One region of the Nitratireductor sp. OM-1 genome, then DNA from elsewhere that is predicted to be linked to it. Evidence: predicted binding sites of a transcription regulator. Region 1 holds the regulator's gene; each other region holds the start of a gene.
What was found. The regulator PhoB, encoded in region 1, activates phosphate uptake and scavenging genes when phosphate is short. The targets are predictions, from matches to a motif close to TGTCATNNANCTGTCAT.
Positions count from the first base shown of each region.

Region 2: DEJ54_RS16395 (bifunctional 2',3'-cyclic-nucleotide 2'-phosphodiesterase/3'-nucleotidase) is a predicted target of PhoB. The motif match lies at 1,844-1,860, and genes of this name have one in related genera.
Region 3: DEJ54_RS12525 (RNA degradosome polyphosphate kinase) is a predicted target of PhoB. The motif match lies at 2,519-2,535, and genes of this name have one in related genera.
Region 4: phnF (phosphonate metabolism transcriptional regulator PhnF) is a predicted target of PhoB. The motif match lies at 2,275-2,291, and genes of this name have one in related genera.

Region 1 covers NZ_CP029208.1:781,685-785,893, forward strand. The annotation lists gene DEJ54_RS03650 (response regulator) at 1-700, shown strand, start outside; gene DEJ54_RS03655 (DUF1328 domain-containing protein) at 833-1,000, shown strand; gene DEJ54_RS03660 (hypothetical protein) at 1,089-1,430, shown strand; gene phoB (phosphate regulon transcriptional regulator PhoB) at 1,514-2,200, opposite strand; gene phoU (phosphate signaling complex protein PhoU) at 2,237-2,947, opposite strand; gene pstB (phosphate ABC transporter ATP-binding protein PstB) at 2,982-3,797, opposite strand; gene pstA (phosphate ABC transporter permease PstA) at 3,812-4,209, opposite strand, start outside.
Region 2 covers NZ_CP029208.1:3,424,369-3,428,577, reverse strand. The annotation lists gene ald (alanine dehydrogenase) at 1-425, opposite strand, end outside; gene DEJ54_RS16405 (Lrp/AsnC family transcriptional regulator) at 577-1,050, shown strand; gene DEJ54_RS16400 (5-formyltetrahydrofolate cyclo-ligase) at 1,058-1,732, opposite strand; gene DEJ54_RS16395 (bifunctional 2',3'-cyclic-nucleotide 2'-phosphodiesterase/3'-nucleotidase) at 1,944-3,920, shown strand; gene DEJ54_RS16390 (Dabb family protein) at 4,119-4,209, shown strand, end outside.
Region 3 covers NZ_CP029208.1:2,613,466-2,617,674, forward strand. The annotation lists gene DEJ54_RS12510 (amino acid ABC transporter ATP-binding protein) at 50-853, shown strand; gene DEJ54_RS12515 (FAD-dependent monooxygenase) at 968-2,188, opposite strand; gene DEJ54_RS12520 (zinc-finger domain-containing protein) at 2,204-2,446, opposite strand; gene DEJ54_RS12525 (RNA degradosome polyphosphate kinase) at 2,615-4,209, shown strand, end outside.
Region 4 covers NZ_CP029209.1:380,721-384,929, forward strand. The annotation lists gene DEJ54_RS20850 (carbon-phosphorus lyase complex subunit PhnI) at 1-504, opposite strand, end outside; gene phnH (phosphonate C-P lyase system protein PhnH) at 506-1,042, opposite strand; gene phnG (phosphonate C-P lyase system protein PhnG) at 1,042-1,485, opposite strand; gene phnF (phosphonate metabolism transcriptional regulator PhnF) at 1,478-2,233, opposite strand; gene DEJ54_RS20870 (N-formylglutamate amidohydrolase) at 2,402-3,187, opposite strand; gene DEJ54_RS20875 (ABC transporter ATP-binding protein) at 3,319-4,110, shown strand; gene DEJ54_RS20880 (ABC transporter ATP-binding protein) at 4,103-4,209, shown strand, end outside.

The DNA of each region.
Region 1 (4,209 bases):
GGCTGCGACGCTTGAAGCGTTGATCGCCGATACGAGCATCTTTCCCGAGGCATCGACCGACAAGATCGCCCTCTTCAGGCTCTTCACATCGCTGTTCGAAACGCTGGACGTTCCGGTCCCCGAAGGCATGCCGAGCTCGGCATGGGAAAAGCGGGCCATGAGCAACCTTTCTTCGCTCGCGCCCCGTCCGCGTCAGGCCTTCCTGCTGGTGGCCGTCGAGAATTTCCGGCCGGAAGAGGCTGCGGAAATTCTCGAGACGGATATGAAAGGCATCAACACGATGCTGCGCGAAGCCAGCGAGGAGATTTCCCGTCAGGTGGCGACAGACATCCTCATCATCGAGGACGAGCCCCTGATCGCCATGGACATCGAGGAAATGGTCGAAAGCCTCGGGCATCGCGTGGTCGGCACGGCCCGCACCCACAAGCAGGCGGTCGAAATGTTTGCCAAGACGCAGCCGAAAATGGTGCTGGCCGACATTCAGCTTGCCGATGGCAGTTCAGGCCTTGATGCGGTGAACGAGATCCTCGACGCGGCCACCGTACCGGTCATCTTCATCACCGCCTTCCCCGAGCGGCTTCTGACGGGCGAGCGCCCGGAACCGACCTTCCTTGTGACCAAGCCGTTCAGCCCGGAAATGGTCAAGGCGCTCATCAGCCAGGCGCTCTTCTTCGATCAGCAGGCGCACGCGGCGGCCTGACACGCCCCCGCTTCTTCACGCGTTTCTCAAAAAAGCCGCCTCCGGGCGGCTTTTCTTTTGCCCAAAATCTCTCCGGCGGAACCAAATCCGAGTGCCAGACGTTTAACCGGCATAACTAAACGGAGAGACAGAATGCTATACTGGGCCCTGATATTCCTTGTCGTCGCGATCATCGCCGGCGCACTCGGTTTCGGCGGAATTGCCGGCGCTTCGGCAGGCATTGCGCAGATCCTCTTCTACATCTTCCTCGCCCTGCTCGCGATCTCGCTGATCATGGGCCTTCTGAAACGCGGTCGCTAAACGGCGACGCACACATAAACGAATGCGGCATAAGCGAACCGGACCATCCATGGCTTCCGTTTCGTGAAGACAATGAAAGGAGAAAGCCATGGAACACATCGCTGCACTTCTTTTGATTGTCGGCTGCTCAGGCAATGTGGGGGCCGGCGACACGCGCGAATGCCAGGAACTGCCCGCCCCCACCCCGGTCTACGAGACGTTTGAGGAGTGCGAGGCGGAGAAGCCGGTTGCAATGCGCGAGCTGGAAACCGAAGCGCCGCAGGTTCTCGCCACCTGTGTCTATGTGGATCCCGCACTTGTCTATGACGATGCGATCCTGGAGTGGGACATCACCAGCAATGGCGAGCTGACCGCCTCCATCGAGCCGGTGACGAGCTTTGCCGTGGCGCAGAACGAGCATGCCCGTCCCGGACACGCCGCCACGAAATAACGGGCCACGAAATAACGGGCGAAGAGCTTCAACAAAAAAGCCCCGGTCGAACCGGGGCTTTTTTAATGACTGTATCGCGTCTGTCAGGCTTCGCGGATCGCATAGCCCGCGCCGCGAATGGTGCGGATCACATCGGGCAGACGCCCGTGGTTCACGGCCTTGCGCAGCCGGCCCACATGCACGTCCACGGTGCGCTCGTCGATATAGATCGTCTCGCCCCAGACATTGTCGAGCAGCTGGCTGCGCGAGAAGACGCGGCCGGGATGCTGCATCATGAATTCCAGGAGGCGGAACTCTGTCGGTCCAAGACGGATCTCGTTCTTGCGGCGATAGACACGGTGCGATTCACGGTCGAGTACGATGTCCCCGACCGAAAGAACCGTCGAGAGCACTTCCGGCTTCGCGCGCCGCAGAAGCGCGCGAACACGCGCCACGAATTCCGGCGTCGAGAAAGGCTTCACCAGATAGTCGTCCGCGCCGGTTGAAAGGCCGCGCACGCGGTCGCTTTCCTCGCCACGGGCGGTGAGCATGATGATCGGCAGGCGCTCCGTTTCGGGGCGCATGCGCAGCCGGCGGCACAGCTCGATGCCGGAAACGGCCGGAACCATCCAGTCCAGAACGAGCAGATCGGGTACGTTTTCCTGCAGGCGCACTTCGGCTTCATCGCCGCGAGAGATCATCTCGACCTGATAGCCTTCGGCTTCCAGATTGTACTTGAGCAAGACGCAAAGCGGTTCGTCGTCTTCAACGACCATGACCTTGGGGGCAATCATGGCAGGCATTCTCCTCGGGCAGTCTACGACCGATTAGACATCGGATTCGACCGTCATCTGTGTTTCGTCAAGCTTCGGCCGCTGGACCGGAAGCTGGGACCCCGTCACCACATAATAGGCATTTTCGGCGATATTGGTCACATGGTCGCCGATACGCTCAAGATTTTTCGCACAGAACAGGAGGTGCGTGCAGGCCGTGATGTTGCGCGGGTCTTCCATCATGTAGGTGAGGAGTTCGCGGAAAACCGACGTGTACTGAATGTCGATTTCCTCATCCTCGTCGCGCAGCCGGATTAACGCCTCGGCATTGCGCGCCACATAGTGCTCGACCACCGAATTGACCTGTTTCAGCACGAGGCCGGCCATCGCGTCGATGGAATGCGCAAGCGTGCGCGGCGTGGCGCTTTCGCCCACGGCGCCGACGCGCTTGGCAATGTTCTTGGCCAGATCGCCGATGCGCTCGAGATCAGCCGCCATGCGGATGGCGCCCACGACGCTGCGCAGATCCTGCGCCATCGGCTGGCGCTTTGCGATGAGCGTGATGGCGCGCTCATCAAGGTCGCGCTGCTTGGCATCCATGATCGTGTCATCGGAGATGATGCGCTGTGCAAGCGCCGTATCGGAGTGCAGCAGCGCCCTGGTGGAAGCGCGCGTCATCTCGCCGGAGAGATCGCCCATGTCGCGGATGAGGCGGTCGATTTCACCGAGTTCCTCATCGAAGGAGCTGACTGTGTGCTCGCCCATGGTCTGGTTCCTTATCTGTGCGTTTGCCGCGCCGTCAGCCGAAGCGTCCGGTGATGTAATCCTGGGTGCGCTTGTCATCCGGATTGGTGAACATCTTGTCCGTCGGGCCTTCCTCGACCAGATTGCCGAGGTGGAACATGGCCGTGCGCTGCGAGACGCGGGCCGCCTGCTGCATGGAGTGCGTGACGATCACGATCGTGTAGTTCTCGCGCAGCTCGTCAATCAGCTCTTCCACCTTGGCGGTGGCGATGGGATCGAGCGCCGAGCAGGGCTCGTCCATCAGGATCACTTCCGGCGACACGGCAATGGCGCGCGCGATGCATAAGCGCTGCTGCTGACCACCGGAAAGACCGGTGCCGGGCTCATGCAGGCGGTCCTTCACCTCATTGAAGAGGCCAGCCTTCTGGAGACTCGCTTCCACGACCTCGTCGAACTCCGACTTCTTCGTCGCCAGACCGTGAATGCGCGGACCGTAGGCGATGTTCTCGTAGATCGACTTGGGGAACGGATTGGGCTTCTGGAAGACCATGCCGACCCGGGCGCGCAGCTCCACCACATCGATGCGGGGATCGTAGATATCCTCGCCATCGAGCGTGATCTTGCCGGTGATCCGGGCAATGTCGATCGTGTCGTTCATGCGGTTCAGGCAGCGCAGGAACGTGGATTTGCCACAGCCCGAGGGGCCGATCAGCGCGGTCACCTGGTTTTCGCGCACGTCGAGATTGACGCCGAACAGCGCCTGTTTCTCGCCGTAGAAGACGCAGACGTCTTCACCGCGCATCTTGAGGGTGTCCGAGTTCTGGCTCGCATCCAGTGCTTCTTCAACAGCAGCATCAGTGAGCATGTTCATGTCCTTCCACTCCGTTACCAGCGACGCTCGACGCGCCGCCGCAGAATAATGGCGGTAATGTTCATCACGGCGAGGAACAGCAACAACACCATGATAGCGCCCGAGGTGCGCTCGACAAACGCGCGTTCGGCCTCATTCGCCCACATGTAGATCTGAACCGGCAGCGCCGTAGCGGGATCGAGCGGCGTGGTCGGGTAATCGGCCACGAAGGCCACCATGCCGATCAGAAGCAGCGGTGCGGTTTCGCCAAGCGCCTGCGCCAGACCGATGATCGTGCCCGTGAGAATGCCGGGCGCGGCCAGCGGCAGCACATGGTGAAACACCGTCTGGGTGCGCGAAGCGCCGAGGCCGAGAGCTGCCGCACGGATGGAGGGCGGCACGGCCCGCAGCGCTGCGCGCGTTGCGATGATGA
Region 2 (4,209 bases), 1.3 Mb from region 1:
ATGGCGAGACGCCCGGCAACCTCGGACATGGGGGCGAGCAGGGGCAGGCCGCCGCGCGCGTCGGTCACGGTTTCATAGGCGATGGCGGTGACGCCGGATGCGATCAGGCCGCGTGTCTGCTCCGGATCGGGTGCAAGGTGGAGATAGGTGTAGAGGATCTGGTCTTCGCGCAGCTGGACCCATTCCGAGGGCTGCGGTTCCTTGACCTTCACGATCATGTCGGATTTGGCGAAGACGTCTTCAGCGGTTTTGGCGATGGTTGCGCCAGCGGCGCGATAGGCGTTGTCATCGGCGCCGATGCCTGCGCCTGCGCCGGTTTCCACGAGCACATCGTGCCCATGCGCCACATATTCGCGTACGGACCCCGGCGTAAGGCCGACGCGATATTCGTGATTCTTTATTTCTTTCGGACAGCCGACACGCATCCTTGTCTCCTCCAACATGTGTGCGAATTTTCTGGCTCAATCGATGAGACCACAAAAAAGACCGAACGTCTTTGCGAACTCGTTTGCAGTATCTGGCGATTTTCGCTATTCCTTGCGCGAAATGTCGCGTTCGTAAAAGGAAATTCGAAAAATGGCCCTGGATAGGATTGATATCGCCATTCTGGATGCGTTGCAGCAGGACGGGCGGATCTCCAATTCCGCGCTTGCCGAGAAGGTCGGACTGTCGCAATCGGCCTGCTCGCGCCGTCTCGACAATCTGGAGAAGAGCGGCGTGGTCAAGGGATACCATGCCCGGCTTTCGAATGCAGCCCTTGGGCATGGTGTAACGGTGATAGTCCATATCTCCTTGTCGGGCCAGTTCGAACGCACGTTGAGCGAGTTCGAGGCGGCGGTGCAGCGCTGCCCGAATGTGGTGTCATGCCATCTGATGGCGGGCGAATATGATTACATTCTGCGGGTCGCGGCGCGGGATCTGCAGGACTATGAGCGCGTTCACAAGGAATGGCTGACGGGCATGCCGCATGTCATCAAGATCAACTCGGCCTTTGCGCTTCGCGAAGTGGTGGACCGCACCGCGCTGGGACTGAAGCCTGAAATGTCCTGATCCGGGGTCAGGCGGGGACGCCTGACGGCAAAATCTTCTCGCCCGCAGTCATTATATGATCCATCGCAATGTCATGGGGCTGCGGGTAGATGGTCGGCAATTGCGAGAAGGCATAGCCGATGCCCACGACCAGCGGTTTCTTCGCCAGTGCGGCGAGGGTGCGGTCGTAGTAACCGCCGCCATAGCCCAGCCGGTAGCGCGCGGCGTCGAAGCCGACCAGCGGTGAAACCACGATATCAGGCGCGATTTCCGCCTGCGTTGCGGGAACGGGAATGTTCCACACGCCGCGTTCAAGTGTGTCGCCGGGCCGGTAGGGCCGGAAGACGAGCGGTGCGCCCTTTTCGATGACGACGGGGAGGGCCGTCTCTGCTCCCCGCGCCGCGCATCGGGCAAGCCATGGGCGTAGATCCGGCTCCCCCCGGAACGGCCAGTAGAGGCCGATCACCCGGCCGGCGGGATCGCCGATGAGACGGTCGAGCTTATTGGCAATGTCTTCGGCAAGTTCGCTTCGGGTTTTCGCCGGCACGGCAAGCCGCTCGGCGATGAGGCGCTCGCGGGCCGCCTTGCGCCAGCGCCGGACATCCGGCCAGTGGTCTGCATCAGCCGCCTGTGCGCCGCTTGCCAGCTCATGCATGAAGCAGGGCGGTGACGCGTAATCCCGGTCGCCGGAAGAAGTGTTCATCTCTTTTCTCTCCCTCTGCTTTGTTCGTGCAGCGCTTATCAAGACTGCGGGGCGGGCGGCTGATGCGCTTTTCTCGCTGCGACATGTGAAGCGCCGTTTGTGCCATGGCCCTGTCATCCGGGCGTCACGAGTTTTTGCTGGAAGTCTCGCCACGAGAGCGCAATCATGACTGATCGCTGTTTCCGTTTCAAAGATCGAAAGAGAGATGACCATGACCCGACCGCACGCCCTGCTTTCCCGTCGTTCCTTCCTCGCCGGATCGGCGGCTGCCGGTTCGCTGGTTCTCATGCATCCGTTTTCCGCACGCGCTTCCGGCAATCAGGCGCATCTGCGCATCATGGAAACGACCGATCTGCATGTGCATGTCTTTCCCTATGACTATTATGCCGACAAGCCCAACGACACGATGGGTCTGGCGCGCACGGCCGCGATCATCGATGGCATTCGCGCGGAAGCCACGAATTCGATCCTGGTGGACAATGGCGACTTCCTGCAGGGCAACCCGATGGGTGACTACATCGCCTATGAGCGCGGCATGCGCGAGGGTGATGTTCATCCGGTGATCAAGGGCATGAACACGCTGGGCTATGATTGCTCGACGCTTGGCAATCACGAGTTCAATTACGGGCTCGACTTCATGTTCAAGGTGCTCGATGGCGCGAACTTCCCCTTCGTCTGCGCCAATGTGACCAAGGGCGAGCTCGCTGCCAACGCGCGCGATGACGCGCTTTTCCTGAAACCTTATGTGATCCTCGATCGCAAGGTGAAGGACGGCAATGGCGAAGAGCATCCGATCCGGGTGGGCCTGATCGGGTTCGTGCCGCCGCAGATCATGAACTGGGATTCGAAGCATCTGGCTGGCAAGGCCATGACGCGCGACATCGTGAAGGCCGCAGAGGCCTGGGTGCCGCAGATGCGCGAAGAGGGCGCCGACATTGTGGTGGCGCTGTCGCATTCCGGCATCGGCCCGGCGAAGTATGAGGAGAACCTCGAAAACGCCTCGCTGCTTCTGGCCGGTGTCGACGGCGTTGACGCCATCGTGACGGGGCACAGCCATCTGGACTTCCCCGGACCGAAATTCGAGGGGCTTGAAGGCGTCGACAATGCGAAGGGCACGATTGCCGGAAAACCGGCGGTGATGGGTGGTTTCTGGGGCTCGCATCTGGGGCTGATCGATCTGATGCTTGAACGCGACGGCAATCGCTGGATGGTGGTGAACTCCACCTCGGAGGCACGACCGATCTTCAAGCGCGTGGAGCGCAAGGCCGAACCGCTGGTGGAAAGCGTGGCCAAGGTGGAAGACGCGGTGCGCGAGGACCACGAGGCGACGCTGAAATATGTGCGCACCGCCGTGGGCAAGACCTCCGCGCCGCTGCACTCCTATTTCGCGCTGGTGGCGGATGATCCGTCCGTGCAGGTCGTGAGCCAGGCGCAGACCTGGTACATCACCGACATGCTGAAGGATGGCGCGCACAGGGATGTGCCGGTGCTTTCGGCGGCAGCCCCCTTCAAGGCCGGCGGACGCGGCGGGCCCGACTATTATACGGATGTGCCGGCAGGCGATGTGGCGATCAAGAATGTCGCCGACCTCTATCTCTACCCCAACACGGTGCAGGCGGTTCTGGTGACCGGGGCGGATGTGAAGGAATGGCTGGAAATGTCGGCCGGCATCTTCAATCAGGTGGAGCCGGGCAAGGCCGACCAGCCACTGCTCGATCCGACATTCCCGTCCTACAATTTCGATGTGATCGACGGGGTGACCTACCGGATCGATCTTTCGCAGCCTGCCAAATATTCGCCCAAGGGCGAGCTTCTGAACGCGGATTCGAACCGCATCGTCGATCTGCAGTTCAAGGGTGCGGCCATCGATCCGGCGCAGAAGTTTGTCGTCGCGACCAACAATTACCGTGGCGGGGGTGGGGGCAATTTCCCCGGCATCGGCCCGGACAAGGTGATCTTCGAAGCGCCCGACACGAACCGCGACGTGATTGTGCGCTATATCGTGGAACAGGGCACGATCAACCCGTCCGCCGACGCCAACTGGAACTTCAAGCCGCTGGAAAACACCTCGGTGCTGTTCGAGACCGGGCCGAAGGGCGCGGCGTTCGCTTCGAGCGTCGAGGGCGTTTCCATCGAGCCGGCGGGCGAGGGCAAGGAAGGTTTCGCGCTCTACCGCATCACGCTCTGAACGGTAGTCGGATAAATATAACGATCAATGATGACAGGTCGGGCGCATTGCCCGGCCTATCTTCTTTTGAAGCAAGTGTTTGCCGGCTTCGGCGGATAAAGTGATTCAGGCGGTTCGCGCTTTGCGTGACGCTGGGGCGCATTGACTTTTTCGGGCGGTCGGCGCGATTTGCGGGCGCAATTTCCAGGAGACATGCCCGTGATTCGACACATCGTTTTTTTCAGCGCGAAGGATGAGGCTGATGTGGAGCGGATTGCCGAGGGTCTCGGCATGCTTGCCGAGATTCCGC
Region 3 (4,209 bases), 1.8 Mb from region 1:
ATAAAAAGCGGAAACGCTCTGGGCCGAGAGCCAAGGGGAATTGAACAAAATGGCATCAGAAAACGCCGTTAAAGCAGACGAGCTCCATGCTGACCGGAGCAAGATGCAGATCTCCGATACCGACGTCGCAATCGATATTGTGGGCATGCACAAATGGTATGGCGATTTCCACGTTCTCAAGGACATCAATCTGCGCGTCATGCGCGGTGAGCGCATCGTCGTGTGCGGTCCTTCGGGTTCTGGCAAGTCGACCATGATCCGCTGCATCAACCGTCTGGAGGAGCATCAGAAGGGCAAGATCGTCGTGGACGGTATCGAGCTCACCAACGATCTGAAAAAGATCGATGAGGTGCGGCGCGAAGTCGGCATGGTGTTCCAGCACTTCAACCTGTTTCCGCATCTGACCATTCTGGAAAACTGCACGCTCGCCCCGATCTGGGTGCGCAAGACGCCCAAAAAAGAGGCCGAGGCGACCGCGATGCACTTTCTGGAGCGGGTCAAGATCCCGGAACAGGCGAACAAGTATCCGGGCCAGCTTTCGGGCGGCCAGCAGCAGCGCGTGGCGATTGCCCGCGCGCTGTGCATGAACCCGCGCATCATGCTGTTCGATGAGCCGACCTCAGCACTTGATCCCGAGATGATCAAGGAGGTGCTCGACACCATGGTCGATCTCGCCGAAGAAGGCATGACGATGATCTGCGTGACCCACGAAATGGGCTTTGCCCGTCAGGTGGCGAACCGCGTGATCTTCATGGATCAGGGGCAGATCGTCGAGCAGAACACCCCGGCGGAGTTCTTCGACAACCCGCAGCACGAGCGCACAAAACTGTTCCTGTCGCAGATCCTGCACTGACTGCAGGCGCTCCGGCGCAGACACCAAACGCCGCGTTTCCTCACGGGGGCGCGGCGTTTTGCATTTGGGGGATGAACCGGGAAGAGAGCGGCGGGCAGGGGCTGTCAGCCCGCCTCAGCTTTCAGAAGCCGCTTCTGCGTCGAAACCGTAGAGCCAGTCGAAATCCGCCATCAGCGCTTCCTGGCTGCGTGTCTTGAGCACGGCATCGCGCACAAGCGCCACGGGACCGCTGGCGTGCCAGGTGAAGCGGTTGAACGCGCCGCGTCGGGCGACGCGGCTCACACGCGGTTTGCGCTGCGCCTCATAGGCCGCAAGCGCCACAGAAGGCGCATCGCGGTGCTTCGCGACAAGATTGGCAAGCACGGTCGCATCTTCAATCGCCATCCCGGCGCCCTGCGCCGCAAAGGGCGGCACCGCATGGGCGGCATCACCGATCAACGCGAGACCTTCGGGCTTTGTCCAGGCGTCGGCCGGGTCCACCTGATGGATGGGCCAGACGGTCCAGGAGGCATGTCTGCTGGCGGCCAGCCGGGCAAGGGCGGGATTGGCGCTGGCGAGCGTCTTTTTCAGCGGCGCGTCGTCAGCATCCTGCGCCCAGGCGTTGAGCGGCACTTCGCCCGGCACAATCGCAACCAGATTGATCGCCTTGCCACCACTGATCGGATAGGCGACCAGATGGAATTTGGGGTGCATGAAGGCCGTCACCCGGTCGGGCTGGATCGCACCGTCGCCGGCAGCCAGCGCCTCTTCGACGGGGACTGTCGCGCGCCAGGCGACGTAACCGGTAAAGCGGCTGCGCACGGCGGTGCGGGCGAGGCGACGCAGATGCGACCAGACCCCGTCTGCCGCGATCAGGAGGGGCGTGTGCACCTCTTCGCTTTCGCCGTCCCGCAGGATCTGAAGGCGTGGACGACCGGCGTGGAAATCGGCTTTCTCGGCCAGCGCGCTGGTGACGATCTCGATCAGCGGTTGCTGGCGCGCACGGTTCAGAAGGGCTGCCTGCAGATCGGCGCGGTGCACCACAAGATAAGGTGCGCCCCAGCGGGCCTGTGCGGCCGCACCGAGCGGAACATGGGTGAGGGGGGCGAGTGTCGCAGCCTTCTTGAGAACGACGGCCTGCGGCTCCACGGCCGAAGCGCGCAGTTCCTCAAGCACGCCCAGCCTGTCGAGCAGGCGGGTTGCGTTGGGCGAAAGCTGAAGGCCGGCCCCCACTTCGTGGAGTTCCGGCGCACGCTCATAGATGCGCGAGGCAAGACCATGCCGCGCCAGGGCAAGTGCTGCCGTCAGCCCGGCAACGCCTGCGCCGACGATGATTGCTGCTGGTTCGTCCGTCATCGGCCTGCGGGCCGATCAGGCCGCTTCGTCGTAAATGCAGCCCTCGGGCTTCGTGTCCGTCGCCTTCAGCGCCGGATTGTAGCGGTAAAGCGTCGAGCAATAGGGGCAGACCCGCTCGTTCTCATCGCCCATGTCGATGAACACATGCGGATGATCGAAGGGCGGATTCGCACCGACGCACATGAATTCCTTCACGCCGATTTCGATTGCCTGGTGTCCGTTGGTGTTCTGGAAATGGGGAATGGCTGATCCGGCCATCATCTTCTCCCGCTTGGAATGCGTTGGAAAGTCGCTTGCGTTTGTAGCATAAACTGCGTCTTTGCAAGCCTCTGATATGAAACTGTCATAAAACCATGTCACGAGGTACACTGGGCCACCAGTAGACAACGGCCCGTGCTGTGGAAATCAAGGGGCGCAGGCAGGATCATGAACCAGTTGAAGCCGGTCACGAAAGAATTCTCCGTTGATGGCGGACCGACTGGGCAGATCGCCGCCGTGGGGCCGGACCGTTTCGTCAATCGCGAATTCTCCTGGCTACAGTTCAATCGCCGTGTTCTCGGCGAGGCGCAGAACGAAAACCATCCGCTGCTTGAGCGGCTGCGTTTCCTGTCGATCTCGGCCGACAATCTCGATGAGTTCTTCATGGTGCGCGTCGCCGGTCTTGCCGGTCAGGTGCGTGAGCACATCGCCACGCGCAGCGCCGATGGCCGCACGCCGGAAGAGCAGCTTGAGCATGTGCTGCGTGAGGTGGCCGGGCTGCAGAACGACCAGCACGCAAGCCTGAATGCACTGCTTGACCTTCTGCGCAAGGAAGGGATTGAGCTGGTGCGCGGCGATGCGCTGAACCCAGTCGACATGCAATGGCTGGAAGATCACTTCATGGAAGCGATTTTCCCGGTTCTGACACCGCTTTCCATCGACCCGGCGCACCCGTTCCCGTTCATTCCGAATCTCGGCTTCTCCATCGCGCTCGAACTGCAGCATGAGGGTGAGCTGGAGCCGATGACGGCGCTTCTGCGCCTGCCGGTGGCGCTCAAGCGCTTCATCCAGCTTCCGGTGCACAATGGAACGGTGCGGTTCATCACGCTGGAAGATGTCGTCAACCTGTTCATCGGCAAGCTGTTCCCGCGTTACAAGGTCATCGGTTCGGGCACGTTCCGCCTCATTCGCGACAGCGATATCGAGGTGGAGGAAGAGGCCGAGGATCTGGTGCGCCTCTTCGAATCGGCGCTCAAGCGCCGCCGCCGCGGCTCGGTGATCCGCATTGAGTTCGATGACGAAATGCCCGAAGGCCTGCGCGACTTCGTCGCCAGCGAGCTGGGCGTTGCCGAAAACCGCATCACGGTTCTGGAGCGGCCGCTGGCGATCAACCAGATTTCCGAGATCGTGAAAGTGCCGCGCGAAGACCTGCTCTTCTCGCCTTACAATCCGCGTTTCCCGGAGCGCATTCGCGAGCATAATGGCGACTGTTTCGCCGCCATCCGCGAGAAGGACCTTATCGTCCACCACCCGTATGAATCCTTCGATGTCGTGGTGCAGTTCCTGCGTCAGGCGTCGCTGGACCCGGAAGTGGTGGCCATCAAGCAGACGCTTTACCGCACCTCCAATGACAGCCCCATCGTGCGGGCGCTCATCGAGGCATCGGAGGCCGGCAAGTCGGTCACGGCGCTGGTGGAGCTGAAAGCCCGCTTCGACGAGGAAGCAAACATCCGCTGGGCGCGCGATCTGGAGCGCGCCGGCGTGCAGGTTGTGTTCGGCTTCCTCGAACTCAAGACCCACGCCAAGATGTCGCTCGTGGTGCGCCGCGAGGAAGGCAAGCTGCGCAATTACTGCCATCTGGGCACCGGCAACTACCACCCGATCACCGCGCGCATCTATACGGATCTGTCCTATTTCACGGATGATCCGGAAATCGCGCGCGACGTGGCGCAGGTGTTCAATTTTATCACCGGCTACGCCGAGCCCGATGGCGAAATGCGCATTGCCGTGTCGCCATTCTCGCTGCGCAACCGATTACTGGA
Region 4 (4,209 bases), on a different replicon from region 1:
CGGGGCGACCAGCCCCTGCTGACGCTGCCACTCGGCCAGAGAAGGCTGGCGTACAGGCGCCGGGGCCTCTGCGCTGTCGACCGGCGGAGGCGTGAAGGGTTTTCCTTCCAGCACGTCTGTTGCCAGAACACGGTGCGAATAATCCAGCGTCGGCCCGAGTATCTGCCCGCCGGGAATGTCCTTGAAGGCGGCGGAAATGCGGCGCTGCGTGAGCACTTCATCCTGCTGCACGGGACGGGCGATGGCGAGGCGCGGCTGGGTGGTGCGCCAGGCGCGCAGAACCAGCACGGCTTCGGAAAGCTCACCGCCGGTCTGCGCCAGCGCGAGCGCCGCGAGTTCCTCATCATAAAGCGAGGCTTCGCCCATCACGCGGTCGACCAGATAGGGCATGGTTTTGCGGATCGTGTCGACGCGGGCCGCGTCGATGGGGCCAAGGTCCTGACGGAACAGCCGTTCGGCCTGTTCGATGGCCTTTTCGCCACCACGGGTTGCCACATAGGCCATTCTAGAGAACCTCCACCTTGGTCGAGCGCGGGATGCCGATGACGGAACGGTCATCGACGAAAAAGCAGTCAAAGCCTTCCGGATAGGCGCAGAGCATTGCGCGCATGGCCCAGAAGGCCGGTGGCGCGTCGAGTGAGGTCTCTGTTGGCTCTTCAATGCCGGGGCCGCTGAGCCGCAGGCGCTGGCCTGCGTGCCGGGCGGCGACGATCAGCGTCGCGCCATCATCGGGGTAAAGGGGACTGCCGCAGCGAAGCTGGGCGATCTGGTCCGCAGCGTTTTCGAGCGACGACAGGAAAACGTGGTCGGCCCGCGAAACATCACCTGTGACGAGCGCTCCGCTGGCGGAGACGGCCTCGCGCAGGTCCGGCGTATCGGCAAACACGGTGCATTCGAGATCCACCAGTGTTTCGGCAATGCCGGCAAGGCCGGCCTCCGGCATCACGCGGGCATCGCCCGGGCGCGACAGCGCCCACATGAGCGCCTGGAATGTGGAATTGCAGCGCAGTTCAATGGCGTCGGGTGGTGCAACGGTCAACATCAGAAGGTCTCCATTTCGACGCGCGTGGCTTCCACCTGACGCATGCGTTCCTCATCGACGGCTGCGAGATGCGCTTGTTCTTCGGCGAGCAGAGTGGCGGTGGCTGTTTCCTGCCCGAATGCGGCGATGCGCAGGTCAATGACGGCCATTGCCATGGCGCGTTCGAGATCGCGGCCGGTCACCATGCCGTAACCGATGTTACCGGCTTCGTCGGCAATGTGGGCTTCGCTGACCAGCACTTCGCCCAGATGGAAATCCACATTCTGGACCGTGTCCCTCATCGGCACCATAACGAGGCCGGTGCGGTTGGCGATGACGGTGATTTCGCCCATCTCTTCAAGCAGGATTTCGGCATGCTGTTTGAGCCGGTCGGGGCGGGCGCGGGCGAGAATGTCGAGCGTCGCGGGGTGATCGCTGTCACCGGGTGGAAATGTATCAGTCATCGGAAGGTCTTTCGGTGGTCATGACGGTCGGCTGGTCTGCTTCGAAGGTGAACTGCACACGATCGCCAGCCCATACGGCCTCGGAGAAGCTGATGGGGCGTCCGTCGAGATCGGCGTCCACTTTCTGGACGACCAAAACGGATTGCCCCGGGCGCATCATCAGCATGGCGGCCTCCCGTTCGGAGGCGATGCGGGTCAGGACAGTGGTGCTCTGGCGCCGGTAGTCGGTGATGCCGTAGCTGCGATAGACATCGGTTATCGACCGGGTGTCGCGCCGGCGTTCCAGCAGATCCGGGAAGCGCGTGGCATCGTAATAGGCCCAGCCCGTGCTGATCGGCAGATCATTGGCGAACCCGCGCCAGGAGCGGGCGAAGACGGGAGCCTCCGCAGCGATCTTCAAGGCCGCAGCCACACGGGTGCTGGCAGGAATTTTCATTTCTGAAAGGGTTTCGCCCGAGGCGGTGAGGCCCTGGGACAGGAGATTCTCGCGAAAACGCGTTCGCTCGCCAATCACGTAGTTGAGCAAGGGCGCGCGTTCCACGAAAGTGCCGCGCCCGTGTTCAACACGCAGCTTGCCTTCTGTCACCAGTGCTGCCAATGCTTTGCGCAGAGAGTGACGGCGCGCACCATAGAGCACGCAGAGCTCGGGTTCAGACGGCAGTTTCGTATCCGCTGCCAGCCTGCCCGAGATGATTTCTTCGCTGATCCTGTCCCGGGTTTCCTCCCAGGAGTATCCTTGATTTCGCATAGCACCAACTCATTCGAATGAGGCGGTTCTAGCGAAACCCAATGACACGTGCGTGACGGTCAGAAGGTTGTCAGGGAGCCTGGGTAGGGAGAGCGGAAAACGGCATTGAGATAGCTGAAGAAGGGGATACTGCTGGGTGGCAGCCCATGCATCTGTCTTCGCTTATTTTCAAAGCTGCGGTTCGGCCGCGACGAGACCTCTTGCCACAAGGTCAGCCCATTCGCCCGCATCCGTTTCCGAGGCGATGAGGTCGTTGCGGATCTCGATCTCGACGCAGGGAATGCCGCGCTTCTCGCCATGAACCGGCACCGCATAGTCGGTGGCGTCGCTGACTGCATAGGGCTGGTTGCTGCCCACGCACAGATCCGTGTTCTTGCGAAACCAGTCAAGCATCGCCGGTGACAGTGTTTTGTCCCGATTGAACAGAATGCCGATTTCCCAAGGGCGGCTCTTCCCCAGAAACACCGGTGTGAAGGAGTGGATCGTGACCAGCCGGGTCTTGCGGCCTGCTTTCGTGCGTTCGTCCAGCGCCGCCGAGACGGCGTTGTGGAAGGGCCAGAAGATCTCGTTGGCGCGCATGTTGCGGTCGCTCGCGGAGAGGTTCCTGTTGGCCGGGACTTCTGTGCCCTCGCTGACTTCCGGCGCGAAGGTGGCGACATCGGGCTGGCGGTTGCAGTCGCAGACAAGCCGAGAATAGCGCTGCGTGTAAAGCGGCGCGTTCAGAAGCTCAGACAGTTTTTTCGCCACCGAAAGCGCACCGATATCCCAGGCGATGTGGCGCTTGAGATCCGTCTTTGAAAGCCCCATCGTGCCGAGACTCTGCGGAATGCGCCGCCCCGCATGTTCGCAGATGATGAAGTAATCCGACCCGGCGGATTCGTTGAATGTCTCCAGAGGGTGCGGCTCGTGCGCCGCAAGGACCCGAAGAGGGGCGGTTTCATTCAAATCGGACACGCAGATGCCTCCCGCAAATTTTGTATGAAATCGTACAAATCCATTTGTTTTATTGCAAGATGTATCTTTTTGTTGACGCTGGTCCTGCCGCCGCCATATCGTTGGGTCAACAACAGGGGAGCGAGTTTGTCGTGAGTGACACGCCGGTTATCGAGGCTTCGGGCCTTGCGAAACGGTTTGGCGGGCTCTTGGCCGTCGATGGATACGATTTGCAACTCGACAGGGGGGATCTTGTCGGGCTGATCGGGCCGAATGGCGCGGGCAAGACGACGGCTTTCAATCTTCTGACGGGGGTGCTCAGGCCGTCATCCGGCAGGATTTCCGTGAACGGTGCGGACATGACCGGACAGCCGCCACACATGATGGCGCGCGCCGGGCTCGCGCGAACGTTTCAGAATATCCGCCTGTTCGAGGATCTGAGCGTGCTCGAGAATGTCATGTGCGGCGGGCATATGCGCCACTCGGCGAGCACACTCGCCACAATGCTTCAATTGCCGTCCTTCTGGCGCGCGGAAGAGACGCTACGCCAGATGAGCCGTGACATCGTCGACCGGATTGGCCTCAGCGCCTTTGCGCAGCAGCGCGCGGGCGATCTTTCCTATGGCGATCAGCGACGGGTGGAAATTGGCCGGGCGCTCGCGGGCGAGCCTGCAGCACTGCTTCTTGACGAGCCGGCCGCCGGTCTCAACCCGTCCGAGACGAGCGATCTCGTTTCCTTCATTCGCCAGGTCAATGCGGAGTTCGGGATCGCTGTTCTGGTGGTCGAGCACGACATGCATCTGGTGATGGGGCTTTGCGACCGCATTCAGGTTCTCAACCGCGGCAAGCTCATTGCAGAGGGTTCCCCGCAGGAGGTGCAGAAGGATCCGGCGGTCATCGAGGCGTATCTCGGCACCGGACGCAAGGAGAAGGCCCATGCTTGAGGTGCGCGATCTCAATGTCTATCGCGGCGCGACACATGTGCTAAAAGGCGTGTCGTTCGATGTGCGGCAGGGGCAGCTTGCGGCGCTGATCGGAGCGAA